DNA from 3 places in the Gracilibacillus salinarum genome. Region 3 is predicted to be linked to each of the others. Evidence: predicted binding sites of a transcription regulator. Region 3 holds the regulator's gene; each other region holds the start of a gene.

Region 1 (10,382 bases), 1.5 Mb from region 3:
AGTGTATGTAACACATCCTTCGAGAATCCCTGGAACGCTTCGTTTAACAGTTGTTTCTTCTTATCTGCTTCTACTTTCGGATGGTGCAAGAACTTAAGAAATGCTTGATTATTTTGAAAAACTTCTTTCACTGTTGCTAGTTCTGCTTCAAGAAAATCAATCGTTTCTTTTTCTGTTGCAATTTGAAAAAGAGCTTCTGCATAACGCTTGGCTACATTCGTTTTACTCATTGCTCTTCTCCTATCTTTTTAATGTAGTCACTGATCAACTGTTCCTGATCTTTTGCATCGATTTCTTTTTCAATCACTTTAGTAGCAATCTGTACTGACAATGTTGCCACTTGTGCCTGAAGTGCTTCGACTGCTTTTTCTTTCTCACGTGCGATATCTTCTTCAGCAGATTTCTTGATACGAGTTGCTGCTTGGTTTGCCGCTTCGATAATCGAACGTTCTTGTTCCTGACCAGCTTTCTTTGCATCTTCAATAATTTGTTGCGCTTCCTGACGTGTTGCTTTCAATTGCTCATTCGCTTCACGTGATGCTTTTTCAGCATCGACACGGTTCTTTTCAGCTGTTTCGATCTCATTTGCGATATGATTTTCACGCTTTTGCATGGTATTCATGATTGGTCCCCACGCGAATTTCTTCAATAAAGCAAGTAAAACCAAAAAGCTGACTAATGAGAAGAGAATATCTCCACCATGTAAACCGCCGATTGACGCCTGAATGATGAGTCCACTTGATAAAAGTTGCACAGTGTTCACTCCTTCCTCCGTATAATCATCTATATCCATCTATAAATTGCATTCTGTATTCAAATTCGTTGCACAACGGCACCACAATGCCAATTAGCAATGAATATTTTTTCATAAACGAATGGCGAAGGTTGTCATCGACGAACTCCGCCATTCTGTTTCATCTAAAACTATTAGCTACCCATTACGATAAACGCGATAACTACCGCAAAGATCGGAATCGCCTCTACCAATGCTACCCCGATAAACATTGTCGTTTGAAGTGCACCTCTTAATTCTGGCTGACGTGCAATCCCTTCTACTGTACGACTTACGATCATACCGTTACCTAAACCAGCACCTAGTGCCGCTAAACCAATTGCTATTGCTGCTGCTAATGGACCCATTATTGTTTCCTCCTTTAAAAAGTATAAATTATTAAAATTGTTTTATTTTAATGGTCTGAACTCACTTTATGAGACATATAAACCATCGTTAACATAGTAAAAATAAATGCTTGAATAGCGCCTATAAATAAACTGAACCCTTGCCATGCCACCATTGGAACGATGGATACGACAGTTGTTAAAGGGAAAGCTATCATCGCCATTTTGGTAATAAGTGATAATAAAATTTCACCAGCAAAGATATTACCGAAGAGACGCAAACCTAAAGTTAATGTATTTGTAAACTCTTCAATAATCTTAAATGGAAGTAAAAATGGTACAGGTCTAACATAATCTTTCGCGTATTCCTTGAACCCTTTTTCCTTTACCCCATAATAATGGGATAAGACAATGACAAGCGATGACAATGTTAATGTCAATACCGCATCAGAAGTCGGTGATTTCCACCAGAGGTCGTGCCCAAAAACCACCATAGTAATAACCCCTAATATATTACTGACAAATATAAAAACTAGTAAAGTTAATCCCAAGGGTAAGAACGTTTTACCTGTTTTCCAATCCATCGTGTCGCCAATAATACCTTTCACGAAATCAATAATCCATTCCATGAAATTCTGGAAACCAGTTGGCTTCATTTGTAATTTTCTCGCTCCAACCGTACAGATAATAAATACTATTGCTGAAGCAATAAATGTCATCAAAATAGTAGATAAATTAAAATCCAACCATGGAATTCCTAATACATCATGAACTATTGGTGCCTCATGATCCAATTCCTTCACCTCACTTCCTTTGCTAGTCTTGATTTCTAAATAGTGCAAAATCTATCATAATAACAACATAAGTTGTCATTAATCCCATAATAACCGATAAAGAATGGAAATGTTCGTCATAGTACAGAGCGATTAACACCGCTAATCCTGCAGTGGCAAAACGGGTAAAGGTTCCTATCCCGAAAGCACGACCACCCTCTACGACAACTTGTCCAAACCGGTCGATCTTTCGTTGCATTACCCATAAATTATAAAAACTTAGTGTAGTTCCCAGGAGGAGTCCGAGGAATATTCTCGTAAAAGGTGTTAGGCCTAATCCAAGAACAAATAATGCAAGAAGGTAGAACATCCATTTACGCTGACGGGTAATTATTTGCTTATATTGATTCATTATCATTCGTCTCCCGTTAACTCTCTAACATAATGGAACATTCCGTATAACCCGGCTCCTAAACCGATAAAGAGTCCGATTAATAAAAAAAGTGGTGATGTGGATAAATGTCTGTCAATAAATCTTCCAATAAATAACCCTACAAGTGGCGCTCCGACAAGTTGTGACAAAATTGCAGAATATACTGTCAAACCGTAATAGGTACTTTTCTTGGGCGGTGACATCTACTCACTCCTAATTTCGCACAATCTCTTTATATGTACAAAGGAAGAAAATCTAACCAAACAGATAGATTTTGTCACTATATTGAAACCCTTATCATCCACACTAAATTAGCATACAATAGGGGTAATCTAATGTCAATCTCTTTTGACCACAAAAACTAAAAATAAACGGACAAGTATCCACATCGGTAATCAAAACCCTTTAATAACAGCTTTCAAGTGAATAGTTTCACTTTTCGAAAGAATTGTGACAATTCATTCGAGTGTCGAAACAACCGCTTTTTTTGTAGAAAAACCGATCATTTAACCACTCCCATACCAAATTGTTTGGTATTGAAATGTCTTTTTTTCTTTCGTTTCAATGGTGATATTTGCAATATATTGACCTTTTATGTCTGAATTACGTTCGATATCCCCTTCAATTACGCCAGGCTGCAAATCTTCACGTTCAACAATGGTCGTCTCATAGGCGAAGGTTTGCGGATTATACAAATCAATTGTTAATTTCTCTGCTTCTTCTACTAAATAAAGCTGATAATGATAACCGTCTTCCAATGGGGTAACAGACAGCTCGAGCCCCATCGCTGTCGGAATCTCGTGATCATCTGACAGGAACATATACGGAATCGGCGTTTCATTAAGATACAGGTAGCCTTGCTTAATCGTTTCTTCCAATAAACTAGGCCGGATCGTTGCCTTCACCACTATTTCTTTTTTCTCATGTGGTTGCAATGTAAAAGACCGCGGCAGCTGAAAATGGATCGCTTTTTGCTGATCGGGCAGTTGAAAGGCATATTCCTTCGTCTGATCGGATATATTTTCGATGATTAGTGTGTCTTGCTTCTGCTCACTATTGTCACCAATTTTGCCAAAGCGCAATAAGGATTGATAGATCAGCGTGTCTGTATTGATCGCTTCCTGCGCATTTACTTTTCCTGCACCTTGCGCAGTTGGTTCAAAAGCCTGAAATGGATCAGCGGTTGTCAGCAGAGCGGCTTTTAATTGTTTCGGTGTCCAGTCTGGATGGGCTTCTTTCAGTAAGGCTATCACGCCGGCGACATGGGGAGCCGCCATGCTCGTACCGCTAAGTTTCTGATAACCGCCGGGTACTGTACTTAAAATAGCGGCACCCGGTGCTACCACTTCCGGTTTAATCGCCCAGTTAACGGTGACAGGTCCGCGCGAACTAAAATCTGTTACGGTATCCTGGACATGCTGGTATTCGAGGTTCAAGTAGCCTGGGTTGTGCTTGAGCCATTCGCCATCTTCCTTCGTTATCGCTGCCACAGGAATCGTGATATTTGGATCAATGCCACCTTGAAACATGCCGTCTTCATTATTAGCGATTAGTAAAGCAGCGGCTCCTTTTTCCTGTGCCTCATAAGCCAATTGCGTAAAAGGAATCTCGCCTCGCTCTATTATTAAAATCGTATCATGTGCAATCTTATCTGGATTGTTTGTCACCTTCATATCTCTGGCAAAATCCCATGGCTGTGAGCCTTGCATCGGTAACATGTTAATTTTTTTGTCATGGAATCGTTCATATAAATAGGCAGATTCCATTGCTGGTGTCGATGCACCGACAGAAATGACATGGTCAGCTGTGGCCGGCGAACCTACTGTCCATAGATCTGGACCAGTATTCCCGTTGGCGATAACGACGGCCACTCCTTCATCGGCAGCACGATTAACAGCAACACTCGTCGGCCAATCCGGTCCATTAATCGAATTACCTAAAGATAAGTTGATTATATCCATCCCATCTTTGACCGCTTTTTCGATAGCAGCCATCACTTGCACAGACGTCCCGGTTCCACCCGGGCCAAGGGCGCGATAGGCATATAATTCAGCATCAGGCGCTATTCCTTTCATCTTGCCATTGGCTGCAATCACGCCAGCGACATGACTGCCATGCAATGTAGGAATACCCTGATCCGGTTTGGTCTCCATTGGGTCTTCATCAAAATCGACCAGGTCGAAGCCACCTTTGAAATTTGGCTGCAAGTCTGGATGGGTATAATCAATGCCTGTATCAATCACGCCAACCTTGACGCCTTTTCCTGTATAGCCTGTCTCATTCGGGATAAGGAAGGGAATGCTTTGATTGATGTTCTCCTCGGTTTGCTGGGTTTGATAGTTTTGCACCGGATAGGTCTGTTTGAAATAACTGTTTTCTTTAATATCCTCTAAGTTTTTCGGGTCTGTTTTTATTGCTATGCCATTAAATATCGTGTCATAAATCGATAATATCTCCACACTAGGATGATATGTTTCGATTTCTTCTGCCACCTGATGAGGATCCCCTTCTACTTCTATAATAAAAGGTAATGGCTGCTCGGTATGTATCGATGTAAAAAGGAATAAAGATAAGATAAATGACACGACAAGCACTCCTTCCACTAGATAGGAGTATTGTTAACTTGGGTTGGAAAAGATATGTATGGAAGATGGAGAAAATTGCTGATAAGAACATGGGATATGTTGGTTAGAAAAAACAACTGAAACGCGGTGACCGGGTTCCAGCTGTTTTGATTGGTGTTATTTTGTTCCGAATAATCGGTCTCCTGCATCGCCTAGCCCTGGTACGATGTAACCTTTTTCGTTCAGTTTCTCATCAAGAGCACCTAGGTAAATGTCGACATCAGGATGTTCTTTTTGAAGGACTTCAATGCCTTCCGGTGCTGCAATCAGACACATTAGTTTAATGTTCGTTGCGCCACGCTTTTTCAAGGAGTGGATGGCGTCATTTGCTGATCCGCCTGTTGCTAACATCGGGTCAATTACGATCAATTCACGTTCTTCTATATCTGAAGGCAATTTAATATAATACTCTGTTGGTGTAAATGTTACTGGATCACGATACAAGCCGACATGTCCTACTTTTGCAGCTGGGATCAGTTTCAAGATTCCGTCCACCATACCTAATCCAGCTCGCAAAATTGGAATTAATCCAATTTTCTTACCACTGATCACTTTCGTTGTTGCTTGTGTGACCGGTGTTTCGATCGTCGTTTCTTCAAGAGGCATGTCCCTTGTAATTTCAAATGCCATTAAAGTTGACACTTCGTCTACTAACGCGCGGAATTCTTTCGTTCCCGTGTTTTTATTTCGTATGTACGTTAACTTATGCTGAATTAACGGATGATCCAAAACAAATAATTTACTCATGAGGATACCTCTCCTTTAACAATTAATATTCCATAACCCACAATATTCATCCTTAAAATTGTACAGAAAATCAGATGCTGATGCAAGTGTCATGTTAAATTATTTTCAATTGGTGCTGGAGGCTTGCGCTATGTGGCGTGAGCAGGGTTTTTGATCGTGGTAGGGTTGTGGTTGGAAATATTTACTTTGGGATTCGTGCTGGGGGAGGTGGGGTGGGTGGTGCTTTGCGGTGGGTCATTCTATCGGACAATTGTTAGGTGCTCGACTCTCTTTTTGGCCGGTTAAGCACTTCTATCGGACAAACAGTGCCTCTTCGATCCTCTTTTTTGCCGTTTGAGCTCTTCTATCGGACAAGCGGGACCTCTTTGATCCTCTCTTTGTCCGTTTGAGCTCTTCTATCGGACAAGCGGGATCTCTTCGACCCTCTTTTTGGCCGATTGAACCCTTCTATCGGACAAGCGGGACCTACTTGACCCTCCTCTTGGCCGATTGAACCCTTCTATCGGACAAGCGAGACCTACTTATCCCCCTTTTTTGGCCGATTGAATCTTCTATCCGGTCAATTTTCACCTGCATGACTTGGACTTAGCAATTTACGGCTTGCTGGTCACGTTATTCATTAATAAAAACTGGACATAACTCCGATTAATAAACAACTTCCTATAATATGGATTATGTCCACAAAGGCTGTATTGCTGAATGGTCATTTTGATATAATTTATCTGCTCAGCAAAGCTCCGGAAATAGGCTCCGCGTCCTGTGGGAACGGCTTCAGCTAGGCTACAACTTAAAAATGCTTCTTTGCTGCCTTGTGCCGAGAAAGTTCACTTCGAAGCAATGCTTGTAGACACAGGCACAAATGAAGTGGATCTTCAGCTCGCGCTGAGGCATGAGGAGTCTCCGCCTATTTCCTACGCTAATGGGAAGTACTACAACGATTGGAACAGCTAGAAGCAGTGGTGCTAAGCAATGTATTACATCAATTAAGATGTAATTTTGCAGGTAGTGCCTCATATCCTAGCTATCGCATAAATTGTAGATCTATAAATCAGCGTAGGCCAACCACGGAGACTCCCGCGGGACAGGCAGGTGCTGAAGATCCACAACGTCTGCACCTGCGTCTTCTAGTAACGCTTCGAAGTAAGCTTCCTCGGTGCAAGGCAGCAGAGAAGTGATTCGTGTAGTAGCCTAGCTTCAGCCGTGCCCCGCAGGACGCGGAGTGGTTGGACGAAGCGGTATCTCAGCACATTATATATATCAATATGGATGCTTGGCTAGCGATGGCTGACATAATCCATATCATAGGAACTCAACTCTTCCTATTCAATATAATTACTGCTGTGACTGCACTTTTCTTGTCTAAAAAAAGACGTGATCTCATTGATCACGTCTTTCGTTATTTATTGATATAAAGGGAATTGCTTTGTTAATGCTGCTACGCGTTCGCGTGCTTCATTCAGTGTTTGTTCGTCTTCTGGATTTTTCAACGTCAGGGCGATGATTTTTGCTACTTCTGCCATTTCATCTTCACCGAAGCCACGGGAAGTGACAGCTGCGGTACCAACACGTACACCGCTTGTTACGAACGGACTTTCCGGATCGAAAGGAATCGTATTTTTGTTCGTTGTGATTCCTACTTCGTCTAGTGCTTTCTCAGCAACTTTACCAGTTAGATTTAATCCACGAACATCTAATAATAACAGATGGTTGTCCGTTCCGCCTGATACAGTGCGGATGCCTTCAGCTTCTAATACTTCGCCGAATTTTTTGGCATTTTTAATAATATTCTCACCATATGTTTTGAAAGACGGTTGTAATGCCTCTTTGAATGCTACTGCTTTTGCTGCGATGACATGCATTAACGGACCACCTTGCATACCAGGGAATACAGTCTTATCAATCTTCTTACCGAACTCTTCTTTACATAAGATCATACCGCCGCGAGGTCCTCGCAATGTTTTGTGTGTCGTTGTTGTAACGAAATGTGCATGAGGAACCGGATCTGGATGTAATCCTGTTGCAACAAGACCAGCAATATGTGCCATATCTACCATTAAATAAGCATCTACCTCGTCTGCGATTTCACGGAATTTAGCAAAATCAATTTGGCGGGAATACGCACTCGCGCCAGCTACAATCAACTTAGGCTGTACTTCTTTCGCTTTCGCTAATACGGCGTCATAATCAATTTGTTCGGATTCCTGATTCACACCATAGTCTACGAAATTAAACAATTTACCGCTGAAGTTAACCGGGCTGCCGTGTGTTAAGTGCCCACCATGGCTTAGGTTCATACCAAGCACAGTATCACCTGGTTCTAAGATCGTGAAGTACACTGCCATGTTGGCTTGTGCACCAGAGTGTGGCTGCACATTTACGTACTCTGCTCCAAACAGTTCTTTGGCACGATCACGCGCTAAGTCTTCTGCCACATCAACATGCTCACATCCACCATAATAACGACGGCCTGGGTAGCCTTCTGCGTACTTGTTCGTTAAAACTGATCCTTGTGCTTCCATTACTGCTTCTGAAACAAAGTTTTCGGATGCGATTAATTCAATTTTGTCATTTTGACGTTTACGTTCATTTTCGATTGATTGAAAAATTTCTGCATCAAAGTTTTTTACGTGGTCCATTTGTTAGCTCCCCCTAAAAGTTCATTATTCGTTAATTCTATGATCCATCTCTAAAATAACATCATTCAGTAAATAAATCTAGAGATTTTCACGAATAAAAAAATAAAATACGCACCTTTTATTCGTGAATAACGAACAATTGCGTATTTTATCCTATTTAATCAAGCTAAAGTGGGACTTTGATCAGCAGGTGTTTTTGCCCCCGCTGATCATTAGCAAGGTGTCAGCGTCTGTCTACTCCCACTTTGCTTCTTTCTAATACTTGAAGCGGTCTTATTGATAAACAGCTCTCGGTCCGCCGATTAACTTCGGTCGCGTTCGAGCATTCGTTGTGCGGGCATGCCCGACGTAGCGTTTCTCCATACGAAGCGGCACAGCTACCGGTTTCAAGTGCATACCAATCATGGTTTCACCGATATCAATACCGGCATCAGCCTGTATCGATTCAACGAGGACAGCATCCTCGATATGATCGAATGCATAGGAAGCCATCGCGCCACCTGCTTTTCGGACAGGGCGGACAGCTACTTGTGTCAATTGACGTTCCCGAAGATGCGACTTTTCGATAACAACCGCACGATTTAAATGTTCACAGCATTGAAAACAAAGAGAAACACCTGTCTTCTCCTGCAAACGGGTCAGTTCCTGAAAAACCATCGCCGCTACTTCTTCACTGCCTGCCGTTCCGATTCGCTCACCAGCGACTTCGCTCGTCGAACAGCCGACGATGAACAAATCACCTTCTGAAAGAATTGCTTGTGAAATCCATTCATCCACTATTGATCTTACATCCTGTGCCCATTGATCTAAATTCATGGATTTCCCCTCTCTTTCTGTTAGTTATTTTCGTAATCTGCTACTTTGCCGATACGGTTGGCATGACGTCCACCTTGAAAATCTGTTCCTAACCATTCTTTGACAATTTCTCTTGCCAGACCAGGACCAATGACACGTTCTCCCATTGTGATCATGTTGGAGTCATTGTGTTCACGCGTTGCCTTCGCACTAAAAAGGTCATGCACAAGGGCCGCGCGAATACCTTTTACCTTGTTGGCCGCAATCGACATGCCAATACCGGTACCGCAAATTAAGATACCACGATCGAATTCCCCACTCGCCACTCGTTCTGCAGCTGGTATGCCATAATCAGGATAGTCTACTGAATCAGCGCAGTTACAGCCGATATCTTCATACTCAATATTCAATTCTTCCAATAATGAAACGATTTCTTTTGAGAGATTAATCCCCCCGTGATCTGATGCCAAAATGACTTTCATACTGTTTCAAGCTCCTTTTGAAAAAGTTGTTGTTTAGCTTAGCTTAAATTGGCCGATTTTTAATTTCAAGTTTTGTGCTTGCTGTTCGAGTGAAATCGCCAATCCTTCTAAACTTTCAGCGAAGTTAGCCTGTTCTTCGATGGTAGCTCGCATTTCTTCTGCCCCTGCCGATGTTTCTTCCGCAATCGCTGCCACGTTTTGGGACTTCGCCTGGGTTGCTTCGATTTCCTGCAGCTGATGGTCGACCAGGTCCGAAATTTCTTTTATGGCACCCGCTACTTGAAGTACGGAGGTCGACATATGATCGATGACAGCTGTTGTTTGTTCGCCTTTTTGGACTTCGCCTCTCGCTTCGTCCACTTGCGTGCGCATATTCGTTACGACTAACTCGACATCCTTTTGCATAGCTTGGATTAATTCCGAGATAGTTTTGACCGCGTCTGAGCTTTGATCCGCCAATTTTCGCACTTCTTCGGCAACGACAGCGAAACCTCGGCCCTCTTCCCCTGCACGCGAAGCTTCAATGGAGGCATTAAGTGCTAACAGGTTGGTCTGTTCACTAATATCACCTACTAAAGAAATGACATTCTCTACTTCCTTGGCATTTTGTGACAATCGATTAACATCATGGAGCGCATGGTCCTGATTATCAGCAAGCTGGGTAATACCTGTGACTAACTGACTAATTACGTCTTTCGATTGATTCAATTGCTCGACCATTTCATTCGATTTCCGTTGTGATTCTTCTGCTTTCTGATCGACCTGGGTGGCGA
Region 2 (10,382 bases), 830 kb from region 3:
TTGATACCCGTTAGAAAAGAAAGAGAGAACACATATGGAGACAAATTGTTAAGGTTTATGAAACCAATTTGTTAACCATGTGTGTTTTTTTATTGGAAACAGAGGGCATTCGAACATAAGGGAGGATAGAAGGAAGTCTAGTGAACGAAAGTGGGTGCTATTTGATCATGATGAACGGGTTTATCATGCAAGGCATAAGTGAAATCTTAACTATACTTGATGCTAAAAACTAAGAATCTTATAAACTGTTTGGGTAACATTTTATTAATGATGGAAAAGTGTTAGGATATGCGTATACCTTAGCATCAGAACAGGCTGAATTTCCTGAAAGATTACTAACAAAGAGTATTCGACTATTACAGAGAGCACGGAAAATATGTCATGCTAACTAATTCCTAAGAAGGGAGGATAAAATGATTGAGTCAGGCTGGGATATACGAGAGGTTAAGCGTTTGAAAAAAATAAAATTAGTCCAAACTAATCTGCTCCTGCTGTTTTGTTTCGCCTTGTATATAAGTATAGTCGAAATGGGAGGAAATTCCCATTTTGTGTTTGGATCTTTAAGTGTAAGTGGCTGGGTCGTAACAGCAATGATGTTATATACCTTAAAAACGGGAAAGACAATCGGAACCAAGGTGGTGAAGCGTGTATCGGCCTTTGATAAAGATTTTCGCGGCGAGGAGCGCTGGAGGCGGCGAACAATGATAGAAACAGTCATAGTAGGGGGAATGAGTGTTGCTTTCACCGTTTGCTTGTTTGTTCTGGATTTCGGCGGTACGGAGTTAGACTATCCTAGCGATATTCTGCCCTTGATCGGGTGCTGGGTTGGCCATAATATTGGTGAGATCGTTAGATTGCTTGAATTGTGAAGAAGGAGTAAGTGTATGGACTATTTAGGAAGTATTGGCGGAAGGGAATAGCCATTCTGCCGATAAAAAGGGGGAATATAGGTGAAGCGTACTCTTGTCGGGATTTCATTACTATTCATTGCTGCCGTTATATACGCAAGTAAGTTAATCAGCACCGCAATATTAGTTGCAAGCAATGACATCGCAACCTCAGGAAATTGGATAGCTATGCTTGATATGGCTCCAGTCACCATTGATATTGTGATCTGGATTTCTCTAATATTGGGAATTTTATTCATTGTCTTAGAAGCGTTTCGCAATCAAAAACGTTAAGAAAGCATCTTTACAAGAAGATGCTTTCAGAGCGATCCGCTACAGTGATGCTTGGATCCTTTCATTTCCCAAAGCATTCCTGGCACAAAATATCGCTTTCCTTCTTTAAATAAGCTTTAATCTCCACCATGATTTTATGTTTGGGAGCCTTCATTTTTGCATAGATGTCTTCTCCAGCTTCTATTTCTTTATTACAATCGGAACAATACAGCTTTCGTTCAAGCATGTCCATCCTCCTAAGCGTTTTTACTGAGATTTTATCCAACAACACCTTCATTTTAAAATAATTCCCATTATTTATCAGTAATTACTACAATTTTTTTCCTATATTATGTACACTAAACATGGAATAATGATCACGTCATACTGTAAGCTTGGAGGCTGCTATTGTGAAAATTCGAAATCTCCTTATCTTTGTTGTCTTAACTGTTTTTTTAGGAGGCTGTCAAATGACAAATAATCAAAATGCGAAACCATCTGAAATGAATGCAACGGATTTACCTGATGTGCCAGCATTTCAGGATGAATTTACACGGGGATTTATGGAATCAACTGAACCAACGGAAGAAGGCTATTATTCTTTTGTCTCCAAGACCGGGGCATATCAAATGAACTTTCCCGAAGATATGACGATCAGTGAGAAAAGTTATAATATTGGCCCGGATAATCGCAGTGAGTTAGTAAATATGGAAACAAAAAACTTTGAAAATATATATGTAGGTCACCAGGTAGAATACTATAGCTTCTTATCCGACGCAGCGCATGGTAAAGAAGATATAACGTCAAGGATGGGTGTCGATTTAAGCTTTGAAGAAATTCCTTCTGCGTTTCAAGATCAGCATGTAGAAATTGCAGAATATAAATATGATGATGTTACGGAACTTGCTACATTAATTCGGAAAGAAGAGCAGGGACAACAAATTCACATTTTTACAGATATAAGATGCTCGAAAGAACTAGGCGCTAAAGCGTGTGAAGAAAAACGGATTGCCAAAAAAGAAGAAATAGTCGAATGGTTAAAAAATATTCAGTTGTTTGATAAAGAAGGTGGGTGATGGTAATGGAGAAAGATATTATCTCTAGCCCGGCATTTAAAATGAGATTGATTGATATCGGATATCAGGATCTTTCACCGGAAGAGTTAGAGAATAAAATCAGACAAATTTATTTAGAAGAATTCTACCAATTAATTGATTCCATCATTGTGAATGAAGATCAAAAAGGGGAGATCATCGATTCGATGCTTGAGCAAACACAACGGCTCAAACAGCATAATTTGCAGATTCTGGAGGATACGGATCAACAAATCAGCAAGATGGTTACCAATATAAATGACCAGGTAGAAGATATAAACGAGCAACAGATGACGTTGACTTATCGGGATAATATTTGATGTAAAAATGACACAAGGAGCATCCGATGAAACTAAAAAGAATCTACGACCAACCAACCAAAACCGATAACATACGCATACTAGTCGACCGCGTCTGGCCAAGAGGCGTCTCCAAAAAGGCTGCAAAGCTGGACTTATGGCTGAAAGAAATTGGCCCGTCGCCCAGTCTCCGTAAATGGTTCGGCCATGATCCAGAGAAGTTTGCCACATTTCGAACCGAATATCTGCAGGAATTAAGAGATGACGGGGAGAAGAGAGAAGCGTTGGCGAAGTTAAAGGACTGTTACGAGGAGCATAATGGAGAGATCACGCTCCTTTTTGCCACGAAAGAGCTGGAGTATAATCATGTGATGATCTTGAAGGAGCTGCTCGAAACATAAGCAGCAGGCATTCACAAAGAATCCAATCTGTGTCATAATATGTATATAAAATACATGTTTTGCAAAATACGGTGTGGAGGGGATTTTCTGTGAAAAAGGCAGGTATTGTAGGCGGGCTTGGCCCAGAATCAACCGTGGACTACTATCAAACATTTATCGCAAAATATCAAGACAAGTTGAACAGCAAACAGGTGCTGCCAGAGCTGTTCATCAACAGTATTAATATGTATAACATTTTTGCTTGTATTAGTGAAAACAGATTGAATGACTTGACCGAATACGTAGGGGAAGCAGTACAAAAACTGGAAGCAATAGGCGCAGACTTTATCGTGATCTCGGCCAACACCCCGCATATTGTCTTTGAGGAAGTCAGCCAGCTAACAAAGGTACCGATGATCAGCATCGTGGAGGCAACTTATGAAAAAGCCGCAGAACAAGGACTAAAGAAAGTAGGACTGCTCGGTACCAAATTCACGATGGAGCATGACTTCTTTAAAAAGCCATTCCTGGAAAACGGAAAAGAAATCGTCGTTCCAAGTGAACAGGACCAGCTCTTCCTACATGAGAAAATTGTCGAAGAGCTAGAAAATGGCATCGTTAACCCGGAGACGAAGCAGTCTTTTCTGGCAATTATCCAGAAGATGATAGCGGAAGAACATATCGATAGTCTCATTCTGGGGTGCACGGAACTGCCGATGATACTGAAAGAAGGCGACGTTGATCTTGCGCTGTTAAATACGACCGAGATCCATCTTGATAAAATGTTGGAACAGGTTTTCTTGTAATTCTCTTAACCCTGCTATTACGTTGAATAGCAGGGTTTTTTCTGGGTGAATGTCAGTCTAGTCCGTTTAAATCGATGTGGCGGAGGATAGCAGATTGTTTCTGTCCGGATATGATTTGTTATGTCATAGCGCATCAGATAAAATAAAAGTAGAGCAGAATCATGTCGAAAAAAAAGCAAACAAGGAGATAGCAATGAATTGGCAATTTTGGCGTAAGAATTCAGACGAAAAAGAAAATAAGCATGACGAACTGGAACGTCTGCAACAACAAGTGGATGAGTTACAGGAGCATGTGTTGAAAGTGACCGATCAATTGAAAAAATTGTCCAGACACCAGGTGAAAACGAGCAAGAACATCGAAGAAAAACTGGACAACTTACCATCTGTCCTGTCTATACAGACGGAACGTGACAAGCTATCAAATGAAAATAACCAGTATCAACATCGGCAAAAGCAACAGATAGAATCCCATTTGGCGATGATTGATGAAATGGATCACGTATCATCGGGAATTAAGGAAGCAGATAAACAATGGGAAGAAATGCTCAAGCATTGGATACAAACTATGCTCACTGACCTGAAGAACATAGGCGTATATGAAGTGGAAGTCTTGGGGAAAGGCTTTGATCCACAGCTAGCAGAATCCATGCAAACGGTTGCCAAATCAGAACTGGCTAGTACACCAAGCGTTCCATATCAAGTAGTCGAGGTGCTGAAAAGAGGGTTTGTTAACGAGCAAGGCAAAGTGATCCGCAAGGCACAGGTCATAACAGTAGAGGGGGATGTACATGAGTAAGGAAGATAAAAATCAGGGGTTTCGTCCGATCGTCGGGATTGACTTAGGTACTACGAACTCAGCGGTGGCTCATATTCATCAAGGTAAACCAGAAATAATCCCCGCTAAAGATGGCAGTGAGATTGTTCCGTCCGTTGTGCTGATCGATCCTAATCAGAATGTGATCGTGGGGGAAGATGCCCGCGCCGCCCTGATAGGGATGCCAGACAGAACGAAGGCCACCGTGAAACGGGAAATGGGTGAAACAGCCAGCATCCCGATTTCCGGCAAAAACTACTTACCGGAAGAAGTGTCGGCAATGATCCTGCAGAGCTTGAAGGAGCAGGTAGATGAGCGATTAGGTGAAGGAGAGAAAGAGGCAGTCATTACCGTACCAGCCTACTTCACCGACGAACAACGAAAAGCAACGAAAAAAGCAGGAGAACTGGCAGGTTTCATCGTGGAACGAATTATCAATGAACCAACGGCTGCTGCGCTAGCTTATGGATTGCAGAACCTAGAGGAAAATCGTCACATACTCGTTTATGACTTAGGTGGCGGGACGTTCGATGTCTCCGTCGTGGAAATGATGGATGGTATCCTGGAGGTAAAAGCATCGACCGGAAATAGCAAGCTGGGCGGGGAAGATTTTGATTGGCTGTTAGTAGAATGGCTGGCAGAAGCGATGCTGTCAGAACATGGCGTAGACCCGCGTCAGGATGTTCGCGGAAAGGCTTTGTTGAAAGAGGAAGCAGAAAAAATAAAAAAGCAGCTGTCTGCTGAAGAGCAAGTTGATATCGCCATCCCGGTTGTCGTAATGAAGAACGAGAAGCCATTAGGATTATACAAAACCATAACTCGTGATAGCTTTGTCACCTTGATCTCCCCATTACTTGATGAAACGATGGCCAAGGTGGAAGATGTGTTAACAGATGCAGAACTGGCTGCAGATGGAATTGATAACGTATTACTGGTCGGCGGCTCGACAAGGATTCCGAAAGTACATGCCTTAATTGAGGACTATTTCCAACAATCGCCGCAGAGCAATATCGATCCGGACCTGACCGTTGCTTATGGTGCTGCTGTCCAGGGTGGATTGAAATCTGGTGCATTGTCGGACAGTGGGATGATTGTGACGGATGTAGCCCCATTTTCCATGGGTATCGCGGTGATCGAAGACGTCATGGATGAACTGTTAAGTTACAAGGCCATTATTCCGAGAAATACAACCATTCCGGTAACGCGTTCGGAATCATTCTGTACAGTGGTGGACCATCAGACAGAAGTGCATATCCAAATTTTCCAGGGCGAACACGAGTTAGCCAGAGACAATCACTTTTTAAATGAATTTGTATTAAAAGGACTGCCAGCTAGTCCCGCTGGTGCGGAGGCAGTGGAAGTCACTTTCCGTTATAATCTGAACGGTATTTTAGAAGTAACAGCTGCCAGTGTATCGACAGGTGAATCGATGACAGTAACGCTGCAGGATGCGATGGACCGCAGTTCGGAAGAAGCATTACAACAGAGCAAGGAAAAAGTAGAAGCAGCCTATCAAGGAGAGGACGAGCTGCCGGAATTTGATCAGCCGGACTTATTTGATCTGCTGGATGAGGATGCCGAGCTGGAGGAGTTGCTTAAAGAGGCAAAACAATGGAAGAACCGTTGCAAGGAAGCTGAAAAAACGTTATCCGGTGAGGACAAGGTACAAGTCCAGCATTGTTTAGATGATCTAAATGAGGCCATAGCCGTAGTCGACGAGGTGTTATTAGAAGAGGCTATTGATGAGGTAACAGACTTATTTATGGATCTTGAGTTATAAGGAGGTTGTCGAAAATGGCGAAAGAAAAAATCGAAAATTATTATAAAATTCTAGGAACCACTGCCAATATTGGACAGGGCAGAATTAAAGAGAAATATATTAAGGCAGTGAAAGAGCATCCACCCGAAACAGACCCAGAAGGCTTCGAAAAGGTGCGAAAAGCGTATGAAACGCTAAAAGATCCGATCAAACGAAAAGAATATGACTTCTTACGCAAATACGGAGGCAAGGAAGAGGATTTGCTGGAAAATGCTCTATCCGCAATCGAGCAGGGTGATGCCAAGAAAGCAGAAGATCTGCTTCAACGGGCAGACAAGCTAACTTCTAACAATTTAATCGTGAAGGCCGGATTTATGCAATTAGCCGGCTTAAAAAACGACCTGGAGGAAGTAGAAAGCATATTTACGGATATCTTAACCTCTGTTTCCGATCCTGAAGAAGTGGCAATTATGCACTCGGTAAAAGTAAAAGTGTTAACCGATATGGAATGTATGGAGGAAGCGATTGAAACGCTGCATCAAGGTATGGAGCGGGTTCCAGAGTACACGCCGGTTTTGGCGATGTCTCTTGCGGTCCTTTATGCTGAAATAGGGAAATTTAAGAACGCGATGAAAACGATGGAGAATTCCGTTTCGGAGGACGGTACCGACACAATAAATGACGGTCCCATTTATCTCTTATGGCTGGAAATGGTCGTCGTGTCCAGAGAGTGGTCAGCCTTATCGAAAGTACAGAGTAAATTTAAAAAACATATGAAAAATATCACCAATCAAGAAGACAGAGATGAGTTGTACGAGCAGTTAATGGCTAGTTTTAGCGGGCATTATCAGCTTGCGGAATATAGAGAAGCGGAAGTCTATATTAACTTGCTTACATTCTTATCAGATAAGAACGATCCTGAACTGAAACAATTACAATTTGAAGTAAAGAACAACGCACGGGCCCAGAAGGAATTAGACAGACTTGGCGGGGATGAAGACATGTTTCCGCTGCTTTATCTGAAAGGATTCCAATGGTTTTATGCCGACAAATTGCCAGCAGAGGAAGTAGCGTCCGTACTTGATGGCATCCCACTGTCTGTTGTAGCAGAATTTGAAGAAGAGAAAGAAGACTTCGCAGCCGGAATCATTAAGCTGCGCAAAAAATATCCGGTACTGTATAAGCAGTTCAAAGATAGTTGGGATAGCTTGTTTGATGAGTTAACGGAAGGGTTTAACCGGCAAATGAAACGCGATTTGAAGAAGGTTAAATAGTGTTAGGTGCCTGTCACCACAAAAAGACAAATTGCAGGTTATGTCCAGCCGGGGAGTACAGTGTAAATGAAGATACTTGTAGGAAGATCATTTATTGAAATGTTCTCACACAGAGGACAAATTAGTGGTTTTGTCTTTTTAGGGTGCCTGGCACCTGTGCACAATTATGTTAAAGTAAGAATATAGAGATAACTAAAAAAAGAAATGTACAATAAAAACTAATTTTTATTATAGATCTTGAGGAATTATTATATCTAGCCACGACAGCTAACACTATAAAATATAATACTGATATAAACAAGGTCATGAAAATATAAATAATCCACCTTTGATGTTCTACTAAAATAAAAAGATCTCCAGTAACTCCAAATGAAAGAAACAGGATAATTAGTAATATTTCTATTATTGTAAAAATAAAAGGTGCTTTATTCCAAAAATTATGATTAAAGAGATGTTTGTGTTTCTGGATTTGAAAAAAAAACATTAGGTAATTAAATCCTAAAAGTACCAATATAATTAATGCTACACTTATTTGTATTCCTATCCTATGGTCAGATGATACAAAAGAAAGAAAAAAATCATGACCTTTAGTTTCTACAAAAAAGAAAAAACTACCTAAACATATTATGCTTATTATTTGATATACACACCATTTATTAATAAATTACACCTTCTTTGTTTTTGTTTAATTCTTCAAGGGATGTAATTCAAGAATCCCTTGATATGATGTTGGAAATGGTTTTTGTTTTTGTATCAGTGCTCTGATATCTGCAAGAATATTTTCTTCTCTATTATTAGTAACCATAATATATTGCCGCATATCTTGAGCGTACATATCATTAATAACTTTGTCGCTTATAGAAATATAGTTTTCTTTATTTTTTTCAACAGACACATTTTCTTTTATTAATGATGAATTACCATATTCATCAAAAAGTAATATATCAACCTTTGTACTATATGGTATTGCATCTAATTTAATACCTTTCACAGGTCTCTTACTAAAGAACTCGCCCTTGTCTGATATAAATTTTATGTCATTTTTGTTTTCATCAAACCAAGTAGGTGTTGGTAGAAGATTTTTTAAAGAATTAATTTCATTATCATTTAATTTGAATGATTGTTCTTCTAAGGATTTATTCTTTATCGTAACATCATCTAGTTGTAAGAAAAAACGAGAATTAGTAATCGTTTCATTACCTAACTTTTGGTCACTCGGTACTTTTTCTATTGGTATAAATGAGAACTCTTGAAAACTTTCTTTATCAATTGTGATTTCGACATTGAGACTAATAGAGGTTTTCGAGGGAACTTGAAAATTCAAGGATCTTGACCACTCTACTGCTTCTTTAGGCCTCACTTTAACAGAATTATTGCCTTGCATGAAAATTACTTGAAGTTCAATATCTTCATTCTTAGCGTTTTCAACCACGATTTCTCCAGTGATACTATTTCTACCATTTGGGACTTTAAGATAAGTAAAGCTCTCCCCCTTTTGTATAGTTATCTTATTTACAAACTCATCATCTGGAAAAAAGGCTTTTGCTACTGTAAAAGGGACAGAGGAAGTAGCCATCTGATCCGATTGATTTAATAATTCTAGTTTTTCTGACCTGTTTAATACATCACTCTTGCTAGATAAGAATTTCACATCACTATCACTATACTGTTTGTTTAATTCATTATTAGAACAACCTATAGTCAAAAAAGTAATACTTATTAATATGATTAGTGTTTTTTTCAATATATTTATCCTTTCTAACTAAATTGCACTAAGCAAGAATTGCTTAGTGCAATTTTCAATACTATTATTTCAAATATTTCATAAATGCGTCAAAGAATCCGCCGTTCTAGCTTCATATAAAATTCCGGAATCTGTAGCAGTATGAATAGTTAAACCCCAATAAGAATTTAAAGAAATAGCCGGAATTGTAGCTGTGGATTCTGCTGTAAACTTAGCTATCGCAGTACTTTTATCACCGTTTACTGAAACTCCAGTATTAACGTCTTTTACACTAGTAGTAGCTGAAGTAACTGTAGTGAGAACTTTACCTTTTGATGTACCAGTGCTAGTTACCGTGTTATTCACATAGTCAGAAGAAGTATTTGTTTTCCCGGTAGATAAGGATCCCCAACTTCGAGAAGAGACTTGTCCACCGCTACCAGAAACACTTCCAAACTCAATTGAACTGTCTAAATCACCTTTGCTATTCCATTCTGTTTCCCAATTGATTTGGTGTTCTTCTGTTAATTTTTCATTTTCATTTGTGTCTGCGCTTACACCCGTAGAAAATAATGTGAGTGATACGAAGGCGATTCCAATTGAAGAAATGATTTTGCTTCTTTTCATAAATTATTACAGTCCTATCCAAAATTTGTATAATAATACCGTAACATGTTTTTTTTTTTTTTGTCAATGTGCATTTTCGAATCTTTCACATGAGAAAATTGTCGAAGAGTTAGAAAATGCATCGTCAACCCAGAAACGAAGCAGTCATTTTTTGGTATTTATCCGTATGATGATGGAGGACGAACATATCGACAGCTCATTCTAAGGGGTAGGGAACTTCTGATGATTCTTTAAGAAGGTGATGTTAAACTTGTTCTGTTAAATACAACAGGTAATCATATTAATAAAATGGAGGAAAAGTTTTATATAATTCCTTCCTCCTGTTATTACCATTGAATAGTAGGGTGTTTTGGGAAATTTCAGCATATCTAGAGTTTAAATGTTTATTCCAGTGATAATAGAATGGTAGAATACCTCTTTTGTTAGTAAATGATTGGTGGATAAGT
Region 3 (10,382 bases):
TTGTGATAACACCATCGTTACCTACACGTTCCATTGCTTCAGCGATCAGTTGACCTACTTCTTCATCAGCAGAAGAAATAGCCGCAACCTGTGCAATCGAATCTCTTCCTTCGATTGGTTTAGAGATCTTGCGAAGCTCTTCTGTTGCGATTTCAACCGCTTTTTCGATACCACGGCGAACGCCTACCGGGTTTGCACCAGATGCAACGTTTTTTAGACCTTCCTGGATCATTGCTTGTGCAAGAACCGTTGCAGTAGTTGTACCGTCACCCGCAACATCGTTTGTTTGAGATGCTACTTCGGATACAAGCTGAGCACCCATATTCTCAAAGTTATCTTCTAATTCAATTTCTTTTGCGATAGTTACACCATCGTTCGTAATAAGTGGAGAACCGTATTTTTTATCTAAAACAACGTTACGACCTTTTGGTCCAAGTGTTACTTTTACTGCATTTGCAAGTGTATCTACCCCTCGAAGCATTGCGCGACGTGCTTCTTCACTGAACTTTAATTCTTTAGCCATAATCGAAAAACCTCCCCGAAAATTTTAAAAAATGTATGTGATTTTATTGTTAATGCTCTTCGTTATCCTTAGCCGATAATTGCTAAGATGTCGCTCTCACGAAGAATTAAGTATTCTTTACCTTCATATTTCACTTCAGTGCCAGCAAATTTAGAGAAAATAATCGTATTGCCTTGTTCTACTTCAAGGGCAATTTTTTCTCCGTTATCTGTTACACGACCAGAACCAACAGCTACAACTTTACCTTCTTGTGGTTTTTCCTTCGCAGAATCTGGAAGAACAATTCCACTTGCTGTTTTTTCCTCTTGCTCTACAAGCTCAATAATGACACGATCACCTAATGGTTTAAGCATCTTTTCGTTACCTCCTTGAATTTCACATTCAATAATTTGTCGATTATTAGCACTCTAATACAGGGAGTGCTAACACAATTCTTATAATAATGAATACAAGCATTTTTTGCAAGTATTTTACTAACGATTAATGAATTTTTTTCGCTGTTCTAACTCACACTTCTATATGTAGACGAACTATTTCAATTTTATTCTAAATTTATGTTAAAATACGTATCATGATAGAAAAAGAAAATTAAGGAGTCGTTATACGTTGCCAAAAAAATATATATATTTGATTGTCACCTATGTTGCCATGCAGTTTTCCATTTTTTTAGCGTTACCTTTTAGAGATTTAATCACTGATATGGAAACTTTCTCTACATGGTGGTCCGTAATCACATTTGCATTGGCGTTAGTTGTTTCATTCATTATATTAAAAGGTGAAATGAAAGAATTCTTCGACCTGGAACATAAAAGAATAGGAAATATTATTCTATGGTCAATACTCGGTTTCTTTCTCGTCATGATTGGACAATATGCATCCATCCTGATCGAAACATTCGTATTCGGAATTAAACCTGGGTCAGAAAATACGATGGATTTGATGAATGTAGCTCGACAAATGCCGATCTTCATTATCATCATTTCAGTATTAGGTCCAATATTAGAAGAGTTAGTTTTTCGAAAGGCTATCTTCGGGTCACTGTATAAAAAAATGAATTTCTTTTTTGCAGCGATTATTTCAGGTCTGATCTTTGCTGCTGTACACATGGATTTCAGCCATTTACTAACCTACACAGCCATCGGGATGATCTTTGCCTTTTTATATGTGGAAACAAAACGAATTATTGTACCGATTATTGCACACATGTCGATTAATACATTCGCTGTAATCGGACAACTTTCATTAGATTCAGAACAGATCGAACAACAAATGAAGCAATTAGAGGAACTAATGACGATTATTATTGGAGGATAATAGGATTATGCGTATATCACCTTTGCGTTCTGCCTTCTTTTATATTGTACTGTCTGTATTGTTTATTTACATCGCAGTACAATCGGCAGAAGACACAGTATTTAACTTTATCACCATCTTTTTAGCGACCTTTGCGACGATCGATATCGTGGTTGCCATACGGCTTGTGAACCTGCACTTTCGTATAAAAAAAGCGAATGATAAAAAGAAAAAATAACCATCCTTCATTACGAGGATGGTTATTTTTTATCATTCATCATTATCATCATTCAATGGATAATGCTTCATGAAATAAACAAGGGATTGCAGTTCCACTGCCAAATCAATATGATGAACACGGATGCTGTCGGGCACGGTAATTCGAGCCGGTGTAAAGTTAAGAATGCCACTGATGCCAGCATCGACGAGCCGATCCGTAATATTTTGTGCTTCTGACACAGGTACGGTTAGAATAGCTACCGAGATCTTATCCAAATAGTCTTCAAGTTCATCAATGTGATGGACCTGAACATCACCAATCGTACTTCCTACTTTTTGTTTGTCTGCATCAAAAGCCATTTCGATTTTCGTATTGTTGTTTTTGGTAAAATTATAATTCAAAAAAGCGGTTCCTAAATTACCTACCCCAATCAATGCTACAGGTGTATTCTCATCCTGGTCCAATGTCTTACGAAAGAATCCGAGCAAATATTCCACATTATAGCCGTAACCTTTTTTTCCAAGTGCACCAAAATAGGAGAAATCCCTTCGAATCGTTGCGGAGTCTACTTTTATTGCTTCACTTAGCTCCCTGGATGAAACTCGTGATTTCCCTTGAATATGCAAATTGTTCAAAAATCGATAATATAAAGGTAAACGTTTAGCTGTTGCCTGTGGTATTTTGTGTTGATTCGACATCATTCATTCCCCTTACTTTTAATCGCTTTCTAACTTGTGAAGGATTTTACTTACTTTTATTCTAACAGATATATCCACAAATGTCGTGAAATTATTCACTTAACACATATTGATTGCACAAAATGTTGAAATGAATAACAGCCGCTTGCAGTGCTATCTGCTTTTAGATACACTTAATACATTAGAGGTGAACCAGATGATTTATTTACAAGTAAACAATTTAACTAAAAGATTCGGTGCAGAACTGATCTTATCCAATATTAAACTAGAAATTAAAAGCAATGAACGTATTGCAATCGTCGGTCGGAATGGTGCCGGTAAATCGACACTGCTCAACATTATTTCCGGTCAACTGAGCTACGACGAGGGAGAAATTCATAAACCAAAGGAAGTATCGTTAGGATATCTTGCCCAGCATTCCGGTTTAGATTCTGATGAAACCATTTGGCAGGAAATGCTGAAGATCTTTGAACATTTTCAAAAAGATGAACAAGCGCTACGTAAGATGGAAGAGCAGATGGGTGATCCTGATTTGCTTGCAGACCACGATCGTTATCAGCAGTTACTTGCCAAATATGATCAGAAACAAGAACAATTTAAATTAGATGGTGGCTATCAGTATGAAGCAGACGTCAAAGCGGTCTTAAATGGTCTTGCTTTCCCGGAATCGATGTGGGATACGCCAATTGCTACTTTAAGTGGAGGTCAGAAAACCAGATTAGCACTAGGAAAGCTACTTTTAACAAAACCAGATATCCTGATTTTGGATGAACCGACCAACCACCTGGATATCGAAACACTTACCTGGCTCGAAGGCTATTTAAACAGCTATTCCGGTGCAGTTGTGATTGTTTCTCACGACCGCTACTTTTTAGATAAAACCGTGAATATTGTCTATGAAATTTCTCGTCATCATTCCAGTAAATTTCATGGCAACTACAGTAAATATCTAGAACAAAAAGCTGCCAACTATGAACGTGATCTGAAACAATATGAAAAACAACAGACAGAAATCAAGAGAATGGAAGACTTCATTCAAAAAAATATTGTACGTGCCTCGACTACCAAGCGAGCTCAGAGCAGAAGAAAACAATTAGAGAAAATGGAAGTCATGGACAAGCCCGCAGGTGACGAAAGTTCCGCTAAATTCAGCTTTTCCGTAGACAGAAGAAGTGGCAATGACGTGTTGAAAATTAATGATTTAGCCTTTCGCTATCACACCGCTTCTTCTGATACATTTTCCAATTTACGGTTGCACATTGAACGTGGCGACAGTGTCGCGCTTGTTGGACCAAATGGGGTAGGGAAGTCGACATTGCTAAAAACAATAATCGGTCAATTAGATCCTGCATCAGGAGAAATCCAACTCGGTGCTAATGTCCAAATTGGCTATTATGATCAGGAACAAACACAATTAAATACGAAGAAGACCGTTTTACAAGAATTATGGGATGACTATCCTTCTATGGATGAGAAGGATATCCGCACAATTTTGGGTAACTTCTTATTCTCCGGCGATGATGTCTTGCGTAACGTATCTGCCTTAAGTGGTGGAGAAAAAGCAAGACTGGCTCTTGCGAAGCTTATGATGGAGAAATCAAATTTCTTATTACTGGATGAACCGACCAACCATTTGGATTTGGATAGTAAAGAAGTGTTAGAATCTGCTTTAATCGATTATCCTGGTTCCATTCTTTTTGTGTCGCATGATCGTTACTTTATCAACAAGCTCGCGACCCATGTATTAGAAATGCAGCCTGATAAGACAACACTCTATATTGGAGACTATGACTACTATGTGGAAAAAAAGCAAGAAGAACAGGAGCTTGCTGCTTTAATAGAAGCTGAACAAGCAAAGACAGTAAAAAAGACAACAGCGAAATCTGATTTCGAACAAGAAAAACAACTAAAAAAAGAACAACGAAAAAGGGATCGCCGCATCACAGAGATAGAAAATGAGATTGAATCATTAGAACTTGAAATGGAAGAAATTCATCAGCAATTATCCGATCCTGAAGTATTTCAAGACCATGAAAAAACACTGGAATTGTCGAATCAAGAGAAAGCAGCACAAGCAAAAGTGGATAATTTAATGGAAGAATGGGAATCATTACACGAATAGTCGAAAAGGACAAATTGCCTTGTGGGTAATTTGTCCTTTTTATTTATGATCCTTTCCACTTTATACACAGAGTTATCCACTTATTCACCCCTACTAATTCAGTTATTAAGATAATTGTCCACATTATCCACAATTATAATGATATTTATCCACATTTTTTCATGCGCTTTAATTCTTGATATGACAACGTTCTTTAATTTATTCACATTATTGCTCATTTGCTTGTGGATAATGTCGAAAAGCTAAAAAAATGAAAGATTTGATCCTATAATAACTAAGGCTGTATGGCAAGATGGTCATTTTGATATTTTTTATCTGCTTAGCAAAGTTTCGGAAATAGGCTCCACGTCCTGTGGGCACGGAGCTGTATTCTTGCACATTAAATTTCTCCATATGGATACTTGGTTAGTAATCATATTAGAGAAGAGTCCAACTTCATGTTCAATTTGATTACTGCTGTGATTGCATTTATTTATTTTCTTACTAAATAAAAAGGAAAGCCTGAAGCTTATTAGTTTTAGACTTTTTATTGTGTAGACAGATGATGTTTGGTAATGTTTATCAGGTTCGTATGAAGATTACTCTTCTTCATGCGTTGGGCTTTCTCTTGCTACTCCTTTCGCCTGAAGTTTCCTCTTCTTCATGCGTTGGGCATCCTCTTGCTACTCCTTTTGCCTGAAGTTTCCCCTTCTTCATGCGTTGGGCGTCCTCTTGCTACTCCTTTCGCCTGAAGTTTCCCCTTCTTCATGCGTTGGACGTTCTTTTGCTACTCCTTTCGCTTGAAGTTTCCTCTTCTTCATGCGTTGGGCGTCCTCTTGCTACTCCTTCCGCCTGAAGTTTCCCCTTCTTCATGCGTTGGGCGTCCTCTTGCTACTCCTTTCGCCTGAAGTTTCCCCTTCTTCATGCGTTGGGCGTTCTTTTGCTACTCCTTTCGCTTGAAGTTTCCTCTTCTTCATGCGTTGGACGTTCGATTGCTACTTCTTTCGCTTGAAGATTACTCTTCTTCTCATGCGTTGGATATAAATCTCGCAGTTAGCACTTCATATCCTAGCTGTTGCATGAATTAAGGGGCTATACATCAGCGTAGGCCTATCACATATACTCCCGGCTGAAGATCCACAACGTCAACACCTGTGTTTACTAGTAATGCTTCGAAGTAGGCTTCCTCGGTGCAAGGAAGCAGAGAAGTTATCCGAGTAATAGCCTAGCTTCAGCCGTGCCCCGAGAAGTGGTTGGACGAAGAGGTATTTCAGCAACATATATTACATCAAAATGATAGCTAAATCCATATGATTTCTGCTATTACTACACTTTTATACTTTCTGTACTAACAAGAAAAACGCCAGAAAGTCTTAACTTTCTGGCGTTGATCGTTTGGCGTATCTTTCTAGACTTAAACCCGGGTTGGCGTTTAGATCCCATGTGGCACGATGACCTTGTTGGTAGGCAATTGAACCTGCCGCTGCTATCATCGCTGCGTTATCCGTACATAAGGATAATGGCGGGAACAGCAATTCCATTGTCTTTTCTGTTTGGAATTTTTGCTCCATTGCGTAGCGTAAACCTTTGTTAGCTGCAACTCCACCAGCCACAATAACTTGCTTTACATCAAATTGTTTCGCTGCTTTATACGTTTTTTCTGTTAACACATCCACCACACTAGCCTGGAAACTTGCTGCTACATCCTCCTGCTTTAAGCTCAAATCCTTTTGCTTCGCATTATGAAGCGTGTTAATAACTGCGGATTTTAGTCCACTAAAACTAAAGTCAAATGAATCGTCTTCCAGCCAGGCACGAGGAAAGTCAATCGTCTCTTCACCTTGATGTGCCAAGGTATCAATTTTTGGTCCGCCTGGATACGGCAATTCGAGCGTCCGGGCTACTTTATCATATGCTTCTCCCGCCGCATCATCTCGCGTTTCACCAATAATCTCAAATTCTCCATGACCTCTCATTAAGATTAGCTCCGTGTGACCACCGGAAACAACTAACGCTAATAATGGGAATGCAAATTCTTTTTCTAAACGGTTTGCATAAATATGACCAGCAATATGATGGACGCCTATTAACGGTTTTTGGTGAGCATAGGCTAAACCTTTTGCCGCATTCACACCAACAAGCAGTGCACCAACAAGACCGGGACCTTCTGTCACTGCAATCGCATCGATATCATCTATTGTTAAATCAGCCTTCACAAAAGCCTCCTCTAATACGAGTGTGATCTGTTCAACATGATGTCTGGAAGCTATTTCAGGTACCACCCCACCAAATCGCTGATGGCTTTCAATTTGGGAAGCTACTACATTCGATACAATTTCGGTACCGTCCTTAATGATAGCCGCCGCTGTCTCATCACAGCTCGTCTCCACTCCTAAAATATATTCACTCATAAACTCACCCACAATACTAAAGCATCTTCCTGGTTGTCAGTATAATAGTTTTTACGTATACCACCAGGTTGTAAACCGAATTTCTTGTACATTTTCTGTGCAGCCAGATTAGAAACACGTACTTCTAATGATAATTGTATAATCCCACTGGCAACTGCGTAATTGATCACATACTGAAATAATCCTTTGCCGTATCCTTTTCCCCGGTAATCCGGATCAATCGCAATATTCGTAATTTGTGCTTCATCAATTACCATCCACACGCCGCAAAAACCGACTACCTTCTTATCCACAACAGCTACAAAATAATGTGCATAAGTGTTTTTGAATAATTCCTGATCATAGATATCATCTGGCCAAGGTACCGAAAAGGAACGCTTATCTATTTCTTTAACCGCATGTAAGTCTTCTGGTTCCATTTTGCGAAATTCTACACTAGACATTTTTCTCTTGTTCCTTTAACCAATTTGCCTCAGCTTCTACAAGCCTAATATAGTTCGGCGTTAACTCATGGACATGGCTCTCCTGATAATCTGCAGCCAATAAAGCAAGGACGCCTGGACGCGGAAGATTATCCACTGCATAAGGGAAGTGCGCATAGTCCCCGAGTTTTTCTTGTATCAACTCCTGATGTTTATCTAAATCCTGACTTAGAAAAAGTACTGGTTGTGCACGTTGTTTTAAATCTTCTAGCCACTGCTCCATTAAGATATTCTGGTCCTCCGTCAATTCTTGTAAATGACCCTGTTGATACTCGTATAACCCGGTATACACCAGACCCCTTCGTGCATCAAAAAAAGGAGAAACCATCATTTTTGCATATCTTGCATTATGCGCGAGTAACGCTAAACTCGAAATCGCCACTATTGGAATCTGCAATGTCCATGCCATTGTTTTGGCCGTTGCCAATCCTATTCTGACCCCGGTATAAGAGCCTGGTCCTTTCGCGACGGCAATCCGATCTAATTGATCAGGGCTTAACCCAGCTTGATTCATCACATAGTCTATAGCCGGCATTAAACCGATCGAATGATTACGTTTTACATTAGCTGTATATTCCGCCTTTATCGCTCCATTTGAACTCACCGCTACTCCCAATATCTGATTGGAAGTATCTATCGCCAACACATTCATTAATATAACTCCTTACATACGGAATGAAAGTAATGACCAACGGGCTGAAAAATAATCTTCCGTTTCGTTTCATCTATCCTTTTCATCTGAATCGCCAATCGCTCATCAGGTAGAAATTCTTCGATAAAATGTGCCCATTCGACAACCGTAATTCCATCTCCATTAAAATATTCATCAAATCCGATATCTTCTTCACTATTCTCCAGACGGTAAACATCCATATGGTACAGTGGGATTTCACCTTGATATTCTTTTACAATTGTAAATGTAGGGCTATTAATTGTTCTGGTAACCCCCAGGCCCGCACCAAGTCCCTTAGTAAAAGTTGTCTTTCCAGCGCCTAAATCACCTTCAAGCGTAATGACATCATTAGGTCTCAGTAAAGTAGCTAATTTACTGGCCAATCGTTTCGTTTCTTCTTCAGTTGCTGTTTCAAATATATATTCTTCCATGTTATCACCTTTTCAGATGTGTATAACCTGATTTATCTAAGATTTTTAAATCACCTTGATATCGTAACCAGGCTTTGCCGTTATATTTTTCATCATCTACTACCGTACCGATTGCAGTAAGCATAGTGCCAGTAGCATTCGCATAATCCATCAGTCTATCCCAATCTTCAAGTGGAACTGTGCCTAATAATTCAAAATCCTCTCCACCACTCAATATCCATTGATACAGATTATCTGGTGAATACTTTGCAAGTAACTCGTGATATGGGATTCGATCATAGTCCAACAGCAGCCCTTTATGTGAAGACGCTGCGATTTCATTGGCTTCATTTGCAATACCATCACTTACGTCATTTAACGCCATCCGTTCTATTGGAACAGATTGATTGATAAATGAGACTCTTGGGGTTGGCATCTGGTGCCGATTAATAAAATATTGCGAGCCTTCTTGTGCTTGTTCGTTGAGTAAAAGATGTAAGCCGTATGCGGAATCACCAAGCGTACCAGTTACAAAGATTATATCATGTTCTTTCGCAGTATTACGATATCTAGCTTTACCATTGTCCACTATTCCTAATACGGTGATCGATAAACTTAGTTGATCACCAGAAACAGTATCACCACCGATTAAATCCATTTGATAAGCATGTGCTAATTCTTTCATACCTTTATAAACTTCTTGCAGTTCTTGTGGTGCCCACCGGTCAGGCACTGTCACAGACACTAAATAGGAGACTGGTTTTCCTCCCATTGCCGCAATGTCACTTATATTTGCTGCCAGTGCACGGTAGCCGATATAAAACGGTGCAGCTGTCTTCTCGTTAAAATGAATGTTTTCAACCATTGTGTCCATTGTCATTATAATATCGCTATTGGTATGTCTCAATATAGCAGCGTCATCACCGATGCCCTTAATAACAGATGATTGACGATAATACGCTGGCTTGATCGATTGAATAAAGTCAAACTCTTCCATGCCCGCACCTCCAAAAAGCAACCTAAAATTATCATACCAAATCTTTATCGTTGGTGACAGGATGAACCTCTATTATCACGTTCTAACCATCTGTAAGACTCCCACTTCAAGCTTCAAGTATATCACAAAGAAGATAAGTGAGAGTAAACAGACGCTAACATCCTGATAAGTCTTGCTTTATATGTAATGATAATTTTAAAAAAGAATATTTTAGACAAACAAAAAAACCCTAAGCTACCATACTTAAGGTTTGTTAGTCATAAACTGGCGGTCCGGACGGGACTCGAACCCGCGACCTCCTGCGTGACAGGCAGGCATTCTAACCAACTGAACTACCGGACCATTTTAAATGTACCCATTGGGCACTACAATCATTTTCTTATGTATATCATATTTCAACGTAATAAGAAAATTTGGTTGCGGGGGCAAGATTTGAACTTGCGACCTTCGGGTTATGAGCCCGACGAGCTACCAGACTGCTCCACCCCGCGATAATAAAAAATAATATTAAATTGTTGTTCTATAGATAAATATGATTTCACCTATAATGACCTCTGCATCTTCTAGCTTATTC

Evidence for each region. Region 3 encodes Rex, which represses fermentation and respiration genes when NADH is low (regulators of the CRP and FNR family bind a similar motif). Its sites were predicted from a motif close to TTGTGAAATATTTCACAA; they were not measured.
Region 1: a site for Rex is predicted at 2,746-2,763, ahead of MUN87_RS09440 (AtpZ/AtpI family protein). Genes of this name have one in related genera too.
Region 2: a site for Rex is predicted at 1,458-1,475, ahead of MUN87_RS12655 (YvcA-related protein). Genes of this name have one in related genera too.

The regions. Positions count from the first base shown of each region.
Region 1 is NZ_CP095071.1:2,021,735-2,032,116, forward strand. Features, by position in the region: gene MUN87_RS09415 (F0F1 ATP synthase subunit delta) at 1-230, opposite strand, end outside; gene atpF (F0F1 ATP synthase subunit B) at 227-754, opposite strand; gene atpE (F0F1 ATP synthase subunit C) at 928-1,140, opposite strand; gene atpB (F0F1 ATP synthase subunit A) at 1,188-1,913, opposite strand; gene MUN87_RS09435 (ATP synthase subunit I) at 1,936-2,304, opposite strand; gene MUN87_RS09440 (AtpZ/AtpI family protein) at 2,307-2,528, opposite strand; gene MUN87_RS09445 (S8 family serine peptidase) at 2,832-4,910, opposite strand; gene upp (uracil phosphoribosyltransferase) at 5,067-5,696, opposite strand; gene glyA (serine hydroxymethyltransferase) at 7,097-8,332, opposite strand; gene MUN87_RS09460 (TIGR01440 family protein) at 8,606-9,148, opposite strand; gene rpiB (ribose 5-phosphate isomerase B) at 9,169-9,609, opposite strand; gene MUN87_RS09470 (methyl-accepting chemotaxis protein) at 9,643-10,382, opposite strand, start outside.
Region 2 is NZ_CP095071.1:2,724,916-2,735,297, reverse strand. Features, by position in the region: gene MUN87_RS12670 (hypothetical protein) at 414-869, shown strand; gene MUN87_RS12665 (hypothetical protein) at 951-1,181, shown strand; gene MUN87_RS12660 (Fe3+ hydroxamate ABC transporter substrate-binding protein) at 1,243-1,407, opposite strand; gene MUN87_RS12655 (YvcA-related protein) at 1,631-2,236, shown strand; gene MUN87_RS12650 (hypothetical protein) at 2,242-2,574, shown strand; gene MUN87_RS12645 (DUF488 domain-containing protein) at 2,601-2,954, shown strand; gene MUN87_RS12640 (aspartate/glutamate racemase family protein) at 3,044-3,739, shown strand; gene grpE (nucleotide exchange factor GrpE) at 3,933-4,535, shown strand; gene MUN87_RS12630 (Hsp70 family protein) at 4,528-6,333, shown strand; gene MUN87_RS12625 (J domain-containing protein) at 6,348-7,586, shown strand; gene MUN87_RS12620 (hypothetical protein) at 8,272-9,330, opposite strand; gene MUN87_RS12615 (hypothetical protein) at 9,409-9,936, opposite strand.
Region 3 is NZ_CP095071.1:3,554,217-3,564,598, reverse strand. Features, by position in the region: gene groL (chaperonin GroEL) at 1-523, opposite strand, end outside; gene groES (co-chaperone GroES) at 592-876, opposite strand; gene MUN87_RS16700 (CPBP family intramembrane glutamic endopeptidase) at 1,130-1,837, shown strand; gene MUN87_RS16695 (DUF4305 domain-containing protein) at 1,845-2,054, shown strand; gene MUN87_RS16690 (redox-sensing transcriptional repressor Rex) at 2,087-2,737, opposite strand; gene abc-f (ribosomal protection-like ABC-F family protein) at 2,931-4,856, shown strand; gene tsaD (tRNA (adenosine(37)-N6)-threonylcarbamoyltransferase complex transferase subunit TsaD) at 6,209-7,246, opposite strand; gene rimI (ribosomal protein S18-alanine N-acetyltransferase) at 7,243-7,689, opposite strand; gene tsaB (tRNA (adenosine(37)-N6)-threonylcarbamoyltransferase complex dimerization subunit type 1 TsaB) at 7,682-8,380, opposite strand; gene tsaE (tRNA (adenosine(37)-N6)-threonylcarbamoyltransferase complex ATPase subunit type 1 TsaE) at 8,380-8,832, opposite strand; gene thiL (thiamine-phosphate kinase) at 8,837-9,808, opposite strand; tRNA gene MUN87_RS16655 (tRNA-Asp) at 10,074-10,150, opposite strand; tRNA gene MUN87_RS16650 (tRNA-Met) at 10,223-10,299, opposite strand.